4 regions of the Neptuniibacter halophilus genome follow, and region 2 is predicted to be linked to each of the others. Evidence: predicted binding sites of a transcription regulator. Region 2 holds the regulator's gene; each other region holds the start of a gene.
What was found. The regulator FNR, encoded in region 2, switches genes on or off when oxygen is low (the NO sensors DNR and NnrR bind a similar motif). The targets are predictions, from matches to a motif close to TTGATNTANATCAA.
Positions count from the first base shown of each region.

Region 1: clpB (ATP-dependent chaperone ClpB) is a predicted target of FNR. The motif match lies at 3,255-3,268, and genes of this name have one in related genera.
Region 3: QUD59_RS04450 (type IV pili methyl-accepting chemotaxis transducer N-terminal domain-containing protein) is a predicted target of FNR. The motif match lies at 1,498-1,511, and genes of this name have one in related genera.
Region 4: QUD59_RS11495 (bifunctional enoyl-CoA hydratase/phosphate acetyltransferase) is a predicted target of FNR. The motif match lies at 2,064-2,077, and genes of this name have one in related genera.

Region 1 covers NZ_AP027292.1:1,381,970-1,386,373, reverse strand. Annotated here, with positions in the region: gene rluD (23S rRNA pseudouridine(1911/1915/1917) synthase RluD) at 1-300, shown strand, start outside; gene pgeF (peptidoglycan editing factor PgeF) at 300-1,034, shown strand; gene QUD59_RS06345 (M15 family metallopeptidase) at 1,031-1,669, shown strand; gene QUD59_RS06340 (GTP-binding protein) at 1,904-2,866, shown strand; gene QUD59_RS06335 (hypothetical protein) at 2,863-3,213, shown strand; gene clpB (ATP-dependent chaperone ClpB) at 3,413-4,404, shown strand, end outside.
Region 2 covers NZ_AP027292.1:2,965,530-2,969,933, reverse strand. Annotated here, with positions in the region: gene QUD59_RS13855 (heavy metal translocating P-type ATPase) at 1-122, shown strand, start outside; gene ccoS (cbb3-type cytochrome oxidase assembly protein CcoS) at 156-350, shown strand; gene QUD59_RS13845 (sulfite exporter TauE/SafE family protein) at 343-1,005, shown strand; gene hemN (oxygen-independent coproporphyrinogen III oxidase) at 1,047-2,435, shown strand; gene fnr (fumarate/nitrate reduction transcriptional regulator Fnr) at 2,507-3,304, shown strand; gene QUD59_RS13830 (adenine phosphoribosyltransferase) at 3,468-4,010, shown strand; gene rdgC (recombination-associated protein RdgC) at 4,147-4,404, shown strand, end outside.
Region 3 covers NZ_AP027292.1:950,830-955,233, forward strand. Annotated here, with positions in the region: gene QUD59_RS04445 (methyl-accepting chemotaxis protein) at 1-450, opposite strand, end outside; gene QUD59_RS04450 (type IV pili methyl-accepting chemotaxis transducer N-terminal domain-containing protein) at 492-1,391, opposite strand; gene QUD59_RS04455 (LysR family transcriptional regulator) at 1,623-2,552, shown strand; gene QUD59_RS04460 (glutamine synthetase family protein) at 2,615-3,952, opposite strand; gene QUD59_RS04465 (NAD(P)/FAD-dependent oxidoreductase) at 3,954-4,404, opposite strand, start outside.
Region 4 covers NZ_AP027292.1:2,466,079-2,470,482, reverse strand. Annotated here, with positions in the region: gene QUD59_RS11505 (putative bifunctional diguanylate cyclase/phosphodiesterase) at 1-416, shown strand, start outside; gene QUD59_RS11500 (response regulator) at 436-1,911, opposite strand; gene QUD59_RS11495 (bifunctional enoyl-CoA hydratase/phosphate acetyltransferase) at 2,193-3,164, shown strand; gene QUD59_RS11490 (acetate/propionate family kinase) at 3,168-4,349, shown strand; gene QUD59_RS11485 (DEAD/DEAH box helicase) at 4,398-4,404, opposite strand, start outside.

The DNA of each region.
Region 1 (4,404 bases), 1.6 Mb from region 2:
CGGTTAAAGCTGGAGACTGGCCGAACCCATCAGATTCGTGTGCATATGGCGCATATCAATTACCCGCTGGTGGGTGATCAGCTCTACGGTGGGCGTTTCCGTCTGCCTAAAGGGTGTTCAGATGAGATGATCGAGACACTGCGCCAGTTCAAACGCCAGGCATTGCATGCGAAAAAGCTGGAACTCTGGCACCCGGATTCCGGTGAGCTGGTCTCCTGGGAGGTTGATTTGCCAGCGGATTTCCAGCATCTGTTGGATGTGCTGCAAAGGGATGCCGAACAGCAGGAGTTCAGGGACTGATGGAACTGATAACTGCCGACTGGCAAGCCCCTTCACATATCCGGGCCGTAACGACCATTCGGCAGGGAGGCGCCAGTGAGGGTGCCTTTAACAGCTTCAATCTGGGCGATCATGTGGGGGATTCCCCGGCCGCTGTAGCGCAAAACCGTCGTCAATTAATGGATGAGCTGGGATTGCAGAAACCCGCCCAGTGGTTGACTCAGGTGCATGGCGTTGAGGTTGTTGAGGCGCAGGCGGATGGGCAGATTCGACAGGCTGATGCCTGCTGGACGGATCAGCCCGGTCTGGCCTGTGTGATCATGACGGCAGATTGCCTGCCGGTATTCTTTACCGATACCGCCGGGAAACAGGTGGCACTGGCGCATGCTGGTTGGCGTGGTCTGGCTGAGGGTGTGCTGGAAAGTACCCTGGCCCGGTTTGCTGATCCGCAGGAGGTGCTTGTGTGGTTGGGGCCGGCTATCGGTCCCGAGGCCTTCGAAGTAGGCGCAGAGGTGAGACAACAGTTTATGGCCCGTTTGCCGGAATCGGAAGCGGCCTTTGAACCCGCAACTGAAAGTGGCAAATATCTGGCAGATATCTACCGACTGGCCGAGCTACGCCTGCGTTCAGCGGGGGTGGAACAGATCAGCCACTGCGGTCTCTGTACCTATACCGACAAAGCGCGTTTTTATTCGTACCGGCGGGACGGGCAAACCGGCCGGCTCGCCAGCCTGATCTGGATTGATAAGCCATGAAGCGGGATTCGGGGTGTCCGGGCCATCAGCCGGAACTGTTTGTCGACCTGCAGCAGTTGGAACCGGGTATTCTGATCGATCTGAAATACTATACCGGTGATAACTTTGTCGGTAGCCGGATCAACGGATACGAAGCAGAGCGCTGCCTGCTCACTAAGCCGGCGGCACTGGCGCTGCAACGGGTTCAGCACGAACTGAAGGGCTTTGGGCTGGGTTTGAAAGTATTCGATGCCTACCGTCCGCAGCGGGCGGTGGATCATTTCATCGCCTGGTGCGCGGAAACGGGAGATACCCCGACCCGGAAGCGTTTCTTTCCTGCTCTGGAGCGCCCGGACCTGTTTGCGCGGGGCTATCTTATTCGGCATTCCAGTCATACCCGGGGCAGTACGGTTGACCTGACGCTGGTCGATCTGGCGAACGCTGAAGAGCTGGCTATGGGCACTGAATTTGATTTCTTTGGCGAAGCTTCCTGGTTCGACAGTCAGGCCGTCTCCCCACAGGCACGGGCCAATCGGATGCTGTTGCAGTCGGTTATGCAGTTGCATGGTTTTGTGCCTTTCCAGCAGGAGTGGTGGCATTTTACCCTTCAGGATGAACCCTGCCCGGATCAATATTTTGATTTTGTAATTGCCTGACAGGCCTCAATTACTTGAATTCTATGACCTTATCGCCTTATATGTGGTGCCGGGCTGAGGATAATCAGGTTGAAACTTTTGCCAATTAGGCTAAAAATTATTTAACCTCAACATTGATGCCCCGCATTCCCGGTTAAGCGCTGATGCGCTTATGAGACACAGGTAACAGGCCCTTTTGGTGCTCTAAGGTTCATTGCTGCATGGGGGGTTCTGTGCAGCAGTGAGGGATTCAGGATGACAGAATATAAAGTACTGTTCACAGGCTCAGTTTGCTCAGGGAAAACCACCGCGATCCGCTCGTTAAGCGATATCGAAACCGTGGATACTGACGCGAATGTCAGCGACTCAGCGATCCGGCGAAAGCAAAAAACCACCATCGCCATGGATTATGGCGTACTCGATCTTTCCGATAGTGCCCGCCTGCACCTGTATGGAACGCCCGGACAGGAGCGCTTCAAATTCATGTGGCAGTTGATGATGAGCGATCTGGTACATGATGCCGAGGGATTGGTGCTGCTGGTGGATAACACCCGAAACGATCCGTTCAAGGATATCCGTTTCTACGTGGAAGAGTTTCGTGACTTCATTGTGCGGCGCCGGCTGATTATCGCCGTCACCCATGCTGATGAACAGGCGAACCCCGATTACGATTATTATATGAATGAGCTCAAAACCATGGGCTTGTTTACCACGGTGATCTTTATTGATGCCCGAGATCCTTCCTCAGTGCTGAAAGTGGTGAAGGAACTGGTCGGCGCACGCGAGAAAAATATCAACTGGCCTGAGCTGAAACAGCGTCTGGAAGTGAACAGCACAATGCCGGGCGCTGAAGCCGAGGCCGAAGGGGCAGCCAAAGCCCAGAGCGAGGAGATCTCTCTGCTGGATGCGGCACTGAATACCCGGGGTATCAATGGCGCTATGCATCTGGGAGAAGATCGTCAGGTGATCAGCTCTAATGTTCAGCATAAAGAGAGCCGTGACCTGCTGAAGTCGATGGTTAATCTGGTGGCTGCGCTGGAGAAAAAAGCCGGTTTCCTCGGGCACATTGATGATCTGGTGCTCTGTGGGCCGCAGCAGGAGACGTTGTCTGTATTCGTTGAAAAAGAGCAGGCGTTAGGTTTGGTATCTGACAAAGATCTGAGTATCAAAGTGGTCAAAGAGCAGGCCTCAGACCTTCTGCAATGGAGCCGCAAATGATTGAACTGTTGGCTGAAGTAGACAAACCGGGCACGATTGAGTGCAGTTGTATTCTGAAAGGGAAAGAGGTTGCTGCGACTTCCTTTCCGGCCGAACTGCGTAACCATGAAATTATTGCCAAGCAGGCGTTCAGTTATGTTTTTCTCAATGTGGCCAAGCTGAAAGCGAAGCATAATGAAGCTCATCTGGAGATTGGTGAAAAACGCCTCAGCGGCTTTGTGCTGAAACCGGGCGTCGTATTGATCTGCCTCTCAGCAAAAGATGCCAATGTCATGCTGGTACGTGGCCATGTGCATGAACTGTTAAAAGAGTTTCGGAAACAGGAAGTCGACCAGATGCTGGCCTGATGGGCTACGTTTAATGCACAGCCGGGTATATCCCGGCTTTTTTGATTTATATCAGATCTTGCTAATTTTTATCGGGCTGGACTTGAAGCCGCCGATAGTTACCCCCATACCTCTGTTATATCGCGAAATCAGCGAATCCCGCCGACCGCCTTCAGGGCAATTTAAGGGCGGGTAAGTGAGCGCAATCTGTGGAGGTCATATGCGTCCGGATAAATTTACATCCAAACTACAGGAAGCCCTGGCAGAGGCTCAGTCTCTGGCTGTTGGCATGGATCACAACTACATCGAGCCGGTTCATCTGCTCAGTGCGTTACTGGAACAGAAACAGAGCAGTTGCGCTCAGTTGCTGATGCAGGCAGGCGCCAATATCAGCGGCCTGAAAAGCCAACTGGCTCAGGCATTACAAAAACTGCCTCAGGTTTCAGATCCTGACGGTGAGATCCGACTCTCTCAGGATGTGGCGCGGATCTTTAATAAAGCCGACAAAATTGCACAGCAACGGGGCGATCAGTACATTGCCAGTGAGCTGATGTTACTGGCGCTGCTCGATGACAAATCTGAAGCGGGCAAGCTGCTGCGCGATGCAGGCGTAACAGCGCAACGTCTGGAAGCTGTTATCAATCAGGCGCGCGGAGGTGAGGCGGTGAATGACCCTAATGCGGAAGAGAACCGGCAGGCACTGGATAAGTACTGTATCAACCTGACTGAAAGAGCTGAGGCGGGCAAGCTGGATCCGGTCATCGGTCGTGATGATGAGATTCGCCGCACCATTCAGGTACTGCAGCGCCGTACCAAAAATAACCCGGTGCTGATCGGTGAGCCGGGCGTGGGTAAAACCGCAATCGTTGAAGGTCTGGCGCAACGTATCGTGAATGGCGAGGTGCCCGAAGGCCTGAAGCGCAAGCAGGTACTGTCACTGGATATGGGTGCATTAATTGCCGGTGCCAAGTTTCGTGGTGAATTTGAGGAGCGTCTGAAAGCGGTTCTGAATGAACTCTCCAAGCAGGAGGGGCAGATTATTCTCTTTATCGACGAGCTGCACACCATGGTGGGCGCGGGTAAAGGTGAAGGCTCCATGGATGCGGGGAATATGCTCAAGCCGGCTCTGGCCCGGGGTGAGCTGCACTGTGTTGGCGCTACCACGCTGGATGAATATCGTCAGTATGTGGAAAAAGATGCCGCGCTGGAACG
Region 2 (4,404 bases):
TGGTGGTTGTCGGTAACGCCATGCGCCTCAACCGTTTGCCAAAAAGACCGATAAGTCTGTCTCAGATCAGTGTCACTCGCCCTGTTGAAACTGACTCGGCCGCCTTAAATCAGGTAGAATAGACAACCTCTAATCAAACAAGTCACCGGCTATCCATGGACATTATTTTTCTGCTTATACCGATCGCCATTGTCCTGGCAGGATGTGGCATCTGGGCTTTCTTCTGGAGCGTCAATACCGGCCAGTATGAAGATCTGGAAAGCCCGGCCCACAGTATCCTGTATGAGGATGACGAAGATCTGATCCCGAAAGATGCACGGGTCAATGAGGATTCAGCCAGGCATGACTGAAGCGCTGGCTCTGCCCACGGCTTTCTTTCTTGGCCTGCTGGGAGGAACCCACTGCCTGGGTATGTGTGGTGGTATCGCCGCCACGGTCGCAATGGGCAACCCCGGCGGTAAACAAAACCCGTGGCTGCTGCTCGGTTACAACAGCGGCCGGATATTCAGTTATGCCATCGCCGGCGCGCTGCTTGGCAGCCTGAGCTGGCTGATAGAAAACCCGGTGATTCAGCTCGCCCTGCGTACCTTTGCCGGGCTGATGCTGGTGCTGATGGGGCTTTATATTGCCCAGTGGTGGCAGCTACTGACCCGACTGGAGCAGGCCGGCGGCATTCTCTGGAAACAGATCAGCCCACTGGCCAGCCGGCTACTGCCGGTACGTAACCTGAAACAGGCTTTACTACTCGGCATGCTCTGGGGCTGGCTTCCCTGTGGACTGGTTTACAGCACCCTGATCTGGGCATCTGCGGCTTCGGACTGGAGCAAGAGCGCCGCCCTGATGGCTGCATTTGGCCTCGGCACCCTGCCGGCGATGCTGCTTACCGGGATGCTGGCCGCGCAGATGAAGCAACTGCTGCAAAAGCGCATGACAAAACATATTTCAGGCAGCCTGATTATCCTCATGGGGTTATACACCATCCCATGGCAGGGGCTGGCAGCCTGACTAACCCGCTACTGCGGGATCGCACATATGAGGAATACTAAGTGGAAAATACACTGATTAAATGGGATCTGGACCTGATCAAACGTTACGACCTGTCAGGCCCGCGTTATACCTCATACCCGACCGCAGTACAGTTCGACCCTCAACTGTCCCCGGCAGATCTGGTGGAAACCGGACAGACCAGCGCCGATCTGACTGCACCGCTTTCACTTTACGTGCACATCCCGTTCTGCGAACACGTTTGCTATTACTGCGCCTGCAACAAAGTTATCACCCGCAACCGGAAAAAAGCCCAGCCTTATCTGGATACCGTTTATCGTGAGATGGAAAAACTGGCGGGCTGGTACAGTCACAACCGCCCGGTTACCCAGTTGCACTGGGGTGGCGGCACGCCGACCTTTATCAGCCACGAACAGATGATCGAGCTGATGGGGCAGATGCGTAAACACTTTAACCTGCTGGATGATGACAGCGGCGACTACTCCATCGAGATCGACCCGCGTGAAGCCTCACTGGAAACCATTCAGGTGCTGCGCGATATCGGATTTAACCGGATCAGTCTGGGCCTGCAGGATATTGACCCTAAAGTGCAGGAAGCCGTTAACCGCGTACAATCGGTTGAACAGACCGCTGCGATTCTTGAAGAAGCCCGCCGTCTGGGCTTCCGCTCGCTGAACCTGGACCTGATCTACGGCCTGCCTTATCAGACCCTCGAAGGCTTTAACGCCACGCTGGATAAGGTCATCGAGATGAATCCTGATCGACTCTCGGTATTTAACTACGCCCATCTGCCGGACCGTTTCCGCCCACAGCGTCACATTCAGGAAGATACCCTGCCTAGCCCGGAAACCAAGCTGGCTATCCTTGAATCCACCATCAATAAACTGCTGCAGGCGGGCTACGTTTACATCGGCATGGATCATTTTGCCAAGCCTGACGATGAGCTGGCCGTTGCACAGCGCACCGGCAACCTGCACCGGAACTTTCAGGGTTACACCACCCATGCAGAGTGTGATCTTGTGGCGATGGGTGTTTCAGCCATCAGCCAGATCGGCTCGGTCTACTATCAGAACGAGCATGAGATGAGCGCTTACAGTGCAGCGGTTGAAACCAATCAACACGCTATCAAGCGCGGTGTAAAACTGACCCGGGACGATATTATCCGGCGTCATGTGATCACCCAGTTAATCTGTCATTTCGAGCTGGACAAAGCCCCTGTCGAATCCCTGTTTGGTATCGACTTCGACAGCTACTTTGCTGATGCCCGACAGGAACTGGCAGCATTTGCTGAAGATGGTCTGGTAAAAATGGACGAAAACAGCATTCAGGTCTCCCCTTCGGGACGCCTGCTGATCCGTCGGATCTGCATGGCATTTGACGCCTATATACCGAAAGACCAGAGTTCGCAGCGCTTCTCGCGGATTATTTAACTTTTAGAATGCGGTGAAATATTACATAATCCTTAAGCAGCCGTTTTATCGAACCATTACAGGATTAAATCATGGGTGACAACAAGGCAACCGAAGGAAAGTTGCGAAGTCTGCAACAGGTCAGCTGTAATACATGTAGCTTAAGTTCACTGTGTCTTCCGGTGTCACTGGATATGACAGAGATGGAACGGCTGGATGATATTATTGAAAAAAGCCGCCCACTGAAGAAAGGCGAACACCTGTTCCATCAGGGTGGCGTCTTCGATAGTGTCTATGCCATCCGTGCCGGCACGGTGAAAACCTACACCATCACCAACGAAGGCGAAGAGCAGATCACCGGTTTTTATTTCCCCGGCGAGCTGGTCGGCATGAGTGGTTTCGATAACAACGAATACCCGGTTTCCGCCAAGATTCTGGAAACCACCACGGTCTGCGAAATTCCGTTTGAACGCCTCGATGAGCTGTCTGGTCAGTTACCTGAACTTCGCCGCCAGTTGCTGCGCACCATGAGTAAAGAGATTCGTGAAGAGCAGCAGATGATGCTGCTGCTATCGAAGAAAAACGCGGAGGAGCGGGTTGCAACGTTCCTGATTAAGCTGTCACAGCGCTTCAAACTGCGTGGCTATTCTGAGACCAGTTTCCGTCTTTCTATGTCCCGTAACGAGATCGGCAATTATCTTGGGCTGGCGGTAGAAACTGTCAGCCGTATCTTCACCCGTTTTCAGAAATCCAACCTGCTGCAGGTTGAGGGTAAAGAGGTTCACATCGAGGATCTGGAAAAACTGTACATTCTCTCCGGAGAAAACCCGCTCAGCGATACCAGCGAACCTGCAATCACGGCTGCCTGTGGAAAAAGCAACTGTTCCTGAGACAGGTCGATAAATAAAAAGGCACCGCTAATCAGATTAGCCGGTGCCTGCCAGTTTCACGATTAAGTAGCCATCTCAATGTGTAACCCAACCGCTACATTAAATCGTCTTCCCCCTTTTAAATCATTGAGCCAAGTCAAGGCGTACCATCGAGGAGTTTTTCATGTCTTATGACGAGTGTTATGTGAAGTCAGTTATCCGCACGATTTCTGACTGGCCGGAACCGGGCGTTCAATTCCGAGATATCACACCGCTGTTCAAGGACCCGAAAGCACTGCGCATGATCTCTGACGCCTTTATTCAGCGTTATATCGATACCGAGATTACACATATTGCCAGTATCGACGCACGCGGCTTCCTGATCAGTTCCATCATGGCCTACCACCTGAATATCCCACTGGTTCTGGTACGTAAAAAAGGCAAACTTCCGGGCAAAACTATCCATCAGGAATACAAGCTGGAATACGGCACTGCGGCCGTTGAAATGCAGATAGATTCCGTGGGTCCGGGTGACCGCGTACTGGTATTTGATGACCTGATCGCCACCGGCGGAACCATCCTCGCTGCCTGCGGCCTGATCAAAGAGCTGGGCGCGGAAGTATACGAAGCAGCCGCGCTGATCGACCTGCCAGACTTGCAGGGCTCCAGCAAAATTCAGGATTCCGGTATTCCCGTACACACCCTGCTGGCCTACGAAGGCCTCTGATCCTGTTTGCGATGCCGGCATCACCCCGGCATCGCAATATCCCCGCCCGCCCCATTCCGGCTTTTTTTGCACCACCTCTTCCATAGCCGTAAATTCTTGCTACCATGCACTGCCTTTTTGCCTAACCGGAGCGCTTATGTGGTTTAAGAATGTCATCTTCTATCGTCTCAATGAATCCTTTGACTACAGCCAGGAACAGTTGCAGGAGAAACTGAAAGAGCAGGCTTTTACCCCCTGTCGCAGTCAGGAGCTGAGCCGCTATGGTTGGGTATCGCCCTGCAGTCAGTTAGATGACGTGCTGGCCCACGAGGTCCATGGCATGGTGATGCTGGCGGCGCGTAAAGAGGAGAAGATCCTTCCCGGTACCGTTATCAAAGAGATGCTGTCGGAAAAG
Region 3 (4,404 bases), 1.9 Mb from region 2:
CTGTTTGGTGGAATCGCCCAGGCTGATTAAGGCCTCCCTGCGCAGCCTTTCATCGATATCAGCAACCTCATCGCTGATCTCCTCAAACAACTCAAGCGAGTATTCATCCTCTACATCAGCAGAGAGTTCCTCGATTGTCTCATTCAACTCACGCAACGTCAGACTGATATCTTCTACTTTGCGACTCAGCAATTGAGTGCGCTGATTAGCCCGACTGATACCATCCACAATCGCCAGACTTTCAACATTCAGTGATTCGAGCTGCTGACTCCCCTGCGTTGCTCCCTCTGCGGTCTGCGCCGCAGCATCTGCGCTGGTTTGCGCGGATTGCACCACTAAGTGCAATTGCTGCGACAGGCTTTTAAAGGTAAAAACCGAGATCAGCCCGACCACCAGAATCAGCCCGGTCACAACAAAGCTACTCGTGTAGAGTTTTGTCTTAATACGCATAGAAACCTTTCCGGTCAGTTGATGAGCAAAGTCAGAAGAACTTACTTCGCCGCTTCCAGCTCATACATTTTTACGGCTTTATTCATCTCTGAGAGCAAAGGAAGATTGCTGGCAGCCACTTTTGAGATCATCGCGGCATCAACAGCCGTGGTTTTATAGTCCGCTGCGGTTTGCATAAGCGGCATAAAGTCAGTCCACAGCGCTTTCACCTGATCGAGCTGCTCAACAATAGACGGCTGTTTTGTTCCCGGCAGACCGAGATTCTCATCTCCGGCCACGAGCCCGGTGAGGGTTTTATCAAACAATGTATAAGTTTCCAGAAGATTGAGCTTATTCGTCTCCACCTCATGCTGAAGTGCAATCAGGAAGAACTCTTTACTCATTTTCTGAGTCAGCATCCGCTGCTTACCTGCCAGATTGATGGTCGCCGCTAACCCCGGCGCCGATTCCAGACCATTTTTCTGCGCATCTTTTTCATACAGACCTACCGCTTTGTTCATCTCCTTCAACAGGGGGAGGTTCTGACTGGCAATCAACTGCAACTGCTCTGCAGATACCGCTTTAGACGCCAGAACCGTCTGCACTACCGAGTAGAACTCAGCCCAGATGCCATCAACCTTATCCAGTTGTTTCAGGATACGCCGTTTCTCAGTGACCGGCAGACCCAGTGAACTGTCTCCATTGCGCAGACCTTTGAGGGTTTTATCGAAAAGCGTTGCGGTATTACTCAGGTTCTGCAGATTTTTATCCACGTCGACACCCAGCGCGACCAGCGCCACCTCCTTCGACATTTTCTGGCTGAGCATTCTCTGCTTACCTGACAGATTCAGCACAACACCATACTCGGCCGCCGTAGGCGCAGCCTTCAGTGGAGAGAATGCAAACAGGCAGAGAAACGGGATAAGGAACAGTTTGGCTTTAACTGTATTCAGAGCAGACATCATCTTTTCCTTGATCTGATAATTTAGGCAGTCCTGAAAGCGTAGTAACTGACAAGGAAATCAACAAGCTACAACATTCAGTAAACGAGGCCTGATCGCCCTTTCCTTGATATGGCTCAGCCGCCCGATCGGCTTTGTGAGTACAGATTACCCCTTTAGGTGTATTAACTTGCAGACAGGATTCTCCGACTATTCTTACTGCATTCACCACATCATCAGTAAAGATCGATTATGCGTCGAATCAGACACTTACTTCCAAGGCTCTACTGTTTTTCAATTGTCGCTAAACAGCGCAGTTTTACCCAAGCCGCTGAGGAGCTGAATATTTCCCAGTCGGGAGTCAGTTATCAGATTAAGAAACTCGAAGAACAACTCGGCTACGCCCTGATGATCCGGGAACCGCGCCGTCCAATTCAACTGACAGATAAAGGCCGTACACTGCTGCACCTTTGTGAGGAGATCTACGCCAATCTGGAAAATACGCTGGATGAGATGAGCGGTGACAGCCTCTCAGGAGAACTGTCGATCACCTCCGATGTTTGCTTCGGCTCACTGGTTCTGGCGCCGGCACTCGGCTTTATTGAACAACGCTACCCCAACCTATCGCTACGGATGCAGTTTCAGGATGAGTTTATCGAGCTGGGAAACAGAAATATTGATATCGCTATTCGCTCACTGACCAGCGACCCGGATCTGGATTACATTCCCCTGTGTAAAACACGGATGCATCTGGTCGCCAGCAAAGCTTACCTGAGTAACGCAGGGCCAATCAGGAAACTGGAAGACCTCTACCAGCATAAGATTCTTTGCAGCGGAGAGGATGACTTCGACTGGCACAACCTGATCACTCAGGTTCCGCATCTGGACTGGCACAAACTGAATAAACATTGCATGATCAACAACCTGCAGGCCCTGAGCCAGTCGATGTGCGCAGGCTCGGGGATCGCCTACCTTGCCGCTTATACGGTAGCATCCCAGCTGATGGAGGGCTCCATTGAGACCTTGCTGGAGAACCAGATCCCCGACATGGAGATCTCCTACTATCTCGCCTGCCGTACACACACGGCCAACAACCCGAAAACCCGTGCGTTCTGTGAACGAATCAAAGACTACATTCAGCAGTCGGAATTGAGTGCTTTTCTTCAGACCCCGGATGGATAAGGTGAACGCTCAGACAGCGATCTGTGCAGGCATACTTTTCCCGAATTCAGCCGGGACGGTTATCAGAGATACCAGTCATACTCGCGCGCGGAGATCTCGTTTTCAAACTCAAGAAGTTCACTCAGACGCTGAGCGGCAAACACCTCAACAAACTCATCACCTAAATAGGTTTTAAGCACCTCCGACTGACGACACAGCGCTATAGCACTGCGCAAATCCACAGGCAGCCCCTCTGCATTGAGGCAGATATCCTGAACCGGCTCGGGCGGTTCGGCAGCCGCATCAAGACCGTAGTGAATACCGGCCAGAACCACCGCCATCGCCAGATAGGGGTTCGCATCGGCCCCTGCCACCCGGTGCTCAACCCTGCGATTGCGTTCATCGGAGAGCGGAATGCGCACGGCAACAGAGCGGTTTTCATAACCCCAGTTGGGTGTAAGTGGCGTATTGTTACCGGGCTTCAGCCGCCGAAACGAATTGATATTAGGAGCAAAGAACAGCATCGAAGCCGGCATAAGCTGCAGTAATCCTGCAACCACCTGACGCAGCCTTTCATCCTGATTCGGGCTGAGAATATTCTCGCCCGAAGCACCGTACAGGCTGGCATGAAAATGGAATCCGTTACCCGCCTCCTGCAGATAAGGTTTAGCCATAAAGCTGGCCTGATAGCCATGCTTGAGCGCCACCCCTCTGACGATGCGCTGAAACAATACACACTGATCCGCAGCCGCCATTACATCTTCATTATGCTGCAGGTTGATCTCATACTGACCCGGCCCTAATTCCGCAGATACAGGGCCGGTTATCACTCCCTGCTGTTCACAACATTGGATAATTTCGCTCAGGCAATCGCCGTAATCGGCAATACGCTCTAATGACAGCACCGCTAAGCCATCAGCCCTGCCGGTCAGTTTTCCCTGAGGCGGCTCGATCTGCGCACTGCCATCCGCTTTTGGCCGGCAAAGATAAAACTCCAGCTCAAACGCCACCACCGGGAAACAGCCTGCCGCCTTTAAACTATCCACAACCCGTTGCAGAACTGCGCGGGGCTCCCAGAACAGCGGTTCGCCCTGTTCCGTTGTGAAAGTCGCCATCACCTGGGCCCGGGGTACCGATTCCCAGCTCACATAATTCAGGCTGCCCGGCACCAACTGAATGTTTGCGTCCGGATCACCGTCATCAAAACCGTACCCTTTCGCATCAACCGGATAGCCTTTCGTGCACATCAGATGCATGGCTGCGGGCATCTTCGCCTGCCCCTTTGCCAGCTTTTCCAGATCACGGATCGGATAGCGCTTACCGAACAGCTTGCCGACCAGATCCAGCGCAATCACATCCACTTCCCGAACATCCGGGTACTGGCTGATAAAACGTTCTATTTCGCTTTGCATATCCATCATCCTACTTCCGGGAAGCCCCCAATTTGTCACGCAACAGGTAATACCAGGAGCCCATTATCACTGCCGGAACCTTGAGCAGACGCCCACCGGGCATCGGCATCTGTTTAACATTTGCAAACACATCAAAGCGCTCGGCACTGCCCGCCACGGCCTCCGCCAGCAACCGTCCCATAATATGGGTGGTCGTCACCCCGGTACCGGAGTAACCGTGCGCATAAAACACACTGGACCCGGGCAAACGACCCACATCCGGCATGCGACTGTAGGTAATGGCAAAGTTACCGCCCCAACTGTAGTCCACCTTGACGTCCTGCAACTGCGGGAACACCTTCAGCATATTCTGCCGCAGGCGCTGGCTGACATTACGCGGCTCTTTACCGCCATAAAAACTCTCGCCACCGAACAACAGACGCTGATCACCGGTCAGACGGTAATAATCAAGCACATAGTTC
Region 4 (4,404 bases), 500 kb from region 2:
CTGAAAGTCTGCTGGCCGAAAGCATGGATCAGTTACTGCCGCGCCTTGAACGCTTACTCTCACTGGGGGTCTCCCTGAGTATTGACGATTTCGGTACCGGCTACAGTTCTCTGAGTTACCTGACCAGCGTTCCGGCGAAGACCCTCAAGGTTGACCGGGCCTTTGTCAAAGATATGGCGACGAACCGCAATGATGCTACGCTGACGCACACCATCATCACAATGGCCCATGCCCTGAAGATGCAGGTGGTTGCTGAGGGCATTGAAGATCATCAACAATTGCAGATGCTGAAAGATTACGGCTGCGACATCGGTCAGGGCTACCTGTTCAGCAAGCCCATGAAGCAGCGGGATATGGAGACACTGCTGGAAACCGAGTTCCTGCCTGATTCATCTGTGTTCAAAGGGCTCGAATAAGCGGTTTTGAGAGGCGAACTCAGTTCGCCTCTTCACCCTCCGGAAACTGCTGGCGGATGTAATCGAGTTGCCCCGCCTCAATCATATTAATAAACATTTCAACCAGACGCGGATCCAGATGAGTTCCGGCAATCCGCCGCAGTTCATCCATCGCCTCATCCAGACTCCAGGCATCCTTGTAACTGCGCTTTGAGACCAGCGCATCAAAGACATCCACCACCGCGACAATCCGTGCAGCCAGCGGAATTTCATCCCCCTGCAGCCCTTTCGGATAGCCGGTGCCATCAATACGTTCGTGGTGATACATGGCGATATCCCGGGCCATGTTGAAGAACGGACTACCGCCCAGCACCCGCGATCCGGCGAGGCAGTGCTGACGCATCGTCTGCCACTCCTCATCATTCAGCGGTCCGGGCTTATTCAGAATACTGTCTGGTGTGGTGATCTTACCTACATCGTGCATCATGCTGGAATAACCCAGACGCCGCACGACCTCAGGCGCCAGACCGATCGCCCGCCCCAGCTCTTCGGAGTAGCTTTTCACCCGGTTAATATGATTACCAGTGTCTTTGTCCTTGTAATCGCACACCATCGCCAGTTTAGTGATGGTCTCAACATTCGCCTCATAAAGCTCCTGAGTCCGCTCCCGTACCCGGTCTTCAAGATAATTATTGGCTTCGTTCAGCTCCCGGTTCAGCCGCTGCTGCTCTTTATACAGTTGCCGGGTACGCAGATGCGCACCTATTCGGGCGCGTAACTCTTCGTGGCGGAAGGGCTTGGTCAGGTAATCGCTGGCGCCATCTGCCAGCAGCTCACAGAGCAGCTCCTCCTGATCATACTGAGTCACCACAATGAGTGGGATCTGATCATACTCGGAGCAGGAGCGCACCAGATGATTGAGCTCGGTGCCGGTCATCTCCGGCATTTCAATGTCGGTCAGGATCAGGTCAATATCGTCCTGCGCCTGCAACCGCTCCCAGGCTTCACGACCGTTACTGCAAAGCACCGGTGTACAGCCCAGTTGTTCCAGCATTTGCCCGTAAAGTGCCAGCAGGGCCACACTGTCTTCAGCCACCAGCACAGTAAAGCGCTGGCCGGAAAGATGCTGATTAAACTGCAGAGTCTCCCGGCGCCGGATCACGTTATGAACCCGCTGCAACAGAAATTCCTGAGTACAGTTTTTCAGAATAAAGTCAGTCACACCGGCCTGAAAACAGGTTCGTTTCAGGTCCATAGAACGGGTCGATGAAACCACGATAATAGGCACCAGCAGAAATTCAGGCTGGGTTTTGATCTTACCCGCCAGCGCAACACACTCCGTATCCGGCAGCTCTGCGCCCATCAGAATAAGGTCAGGGATTTCATAGTTGATCGCTTTGTAACAACTCTCCCCGGTCTGGTGTAATTTCACCCGGTAACCGGCTGATTCCAGTACCGCTTTGTACAATGTCCGTATCGTTGAACTGCCGTCAACCACAAAAATGGTCTGTTGCATTCTAACCACTCCCAGATCGCTACAACATTAAGCGTCAGAACAGATAATAAATATCCATCCTCAGAATACGTGTATCAGAGTAAATCTAGCATCTCAGTGGCACTTCAGCTACTTGAATATTTTGCACTCCGTTTAGAACATTCGTTTGAATATAGATATGAATCAAGCAGTTAAGCTGCCCTGAAAAATAATAGTTAGAAAAAATGCTGCAGTGCGTCATAATCAGGTAACAGACAAGGGCTACCCTGCTCCAATTGCACTAATGCCGGAGGGGTAGCAAGATGTTACTTTTCGACAAGGATCCCGAGGTTTCCATGCTGATTCAAGAGAAGCCACCACTGCATGACCAGTTAGAATTCTTTATCGAACAGGCTGAAAAAGCCCGCGCGATCCGCACCGCCGTTGCTCATCCGGTAGACAGCAACAGCCTGATTGGTGCGGTTGAAGCGGCTGAGCACGACCTGATCGTGCCTATCCTGGTAGGCCCGGAGAACAAGATCCGCGCCGTTGCTGAAGAGCAGAACCTGGATATCAGCCAGTTCGAGATGATCAACACAGAGCACAGCCATGCCGCCGCAGAACTGGCCTGTGAGGTGATCAAGCGCGGTGATGCCGAAGCGCTGATGAAGGGCCATCTGGGCACCTCCGAGCTGCTCCGTGCGGTGGTACACAAAACCAAAGGTATCCGTACCGAACGCCGCCTCAGCCATGTGTTTGTGTTTGATGTTCCTAATTACCACAAGCCTCTGGTCATTACCGATGCGGCGATCAATATCGTGCCGGATCTGTACTGCAAGAAAGATATCACCCAGAACGCCATCGACTTCTGCCGCGCACTTGGGGTGGAAACGCCTAAGGTCGCTATTCTGTCGGCTGTGGAAAAGGTAAAACCGAATATCCAGAGCACCATCGATGCGGCTGCACTCTGCAAAATGGCAGACCGGGAACAGATCATCGGCGGCATCATCGATGGCCCGTTAGCGTTTGATAATGCGATCTCACAACAGGCCGCAATTGATAAGCACATTGTTTCTGAAGTATCGGGTGATGCCGATATTCTGCTGGCACCGGATCTGGAAGCCGCCAACATGATTGCGAAGCAGTTGATCTATCTGGCCGATGCGAAATCAGCCGGGATTGCACTGGGTGCAAAAGTGCCGATTATCCTCACCAGCCGGGCGGAGAAAACGCTGGGACGCCTCGCCTCCTGCGCACTGGCTTCCCATATGGTGCATCACAGTCAGGCGAAATAGATCATGCAGACGATTCTGACGGTCAATGGTGGCTCCTCCAGCCTGAAATGCGCCCTGTTTGAGACTACAGCAGGTAAACCCAACCTGCTGTTTAACTTTAAACTGGGCAATATTCTGAACGACAGCGCCCGCTTCAGAGTTAAAGATGCCGCCGGCAACACCCGGCTGGAATCGAGCCCTGATTTCTCGGCGGTTCCTGCCGAACAACGACATCAGGCCTGCCTGAAGCTGATTCTGCAATGGCTGCAAAGCGAAGTGACAGGCAGTGAGCTGTGTGCCATCGGACATCGTGTGGTACACGGCGGCGGCCGCTTCAGTGCACCCATGCAGATCGATGACACGCTGCTCAGCAGTCTGGAAAGCTTTATTCCGCTGGCGCCACTGCATCAGCCCTATAACCTGCGTCTGATTCAGGCCTGCCGCAATCTGGCCCCGGACCTGCCTCAGATCGCCTGCTTCGATACGATGTTCCACGCTCACCAGTCTGATCTGGAGCGTAACTACGCCCTGCCCCGCCGCTTTACCGAAGAGGGTGTCCACCGCTACGGCTTCCACGGCCTCTCCTACGAGTATATTCAGCGTCAGTTGGAGCAACTGGGAAGCGGCCGTTTGAATACGGTGGTCTGCCATCTCGGTGCCGGTGCCAGCATGTGCGCGATCCGCGAAGGCCAGTCTATCGCCTCCTCAATGGGCTTTACCGCAGTCGACGGTCTGCCGATGGGCAGCCGCTGCGGCAATATCGACCCGGGAGTACTGCTCTACCTGCAACGCCATCATCAGATGAGTGCCGATGATCTCGAAGCGCTGATCTATAAGCAGAGCGGCTGGCTCGGCGTTTCCGGGATCAGCTCAGATATGCTGGAGCTGCATCAGGCCGATCAGCCCGAAGCGGAAGAAGCGATTGAGATGTTCTGCTACCGCGCCGCCCTGGAAATCGGTCGCCTTACAGCAGCTCTGCAGGGGCTGGAACAGATCGTTTTCACCGGGGGTGTAGGCGAGAATGATGCCGATGTGCGCAACCGGATTCTGCAGCGTTGTCGCTGGCTGGGTGCCGATTTTGACGATCACGCCAACCGCGCGGGTGAAGCCCTGATCAGCACCGACGCATCAAAGGTACTGCTAAGAATTATCCCGACCAACGAAGAGGCGATGATCGCCAGTCATGTACTGGAACTGACCGCCTGAACGAAAAAGGCCAGACAATCGTCTGGCCTTTTCCTTAAAGACTCCGCTCTATTTC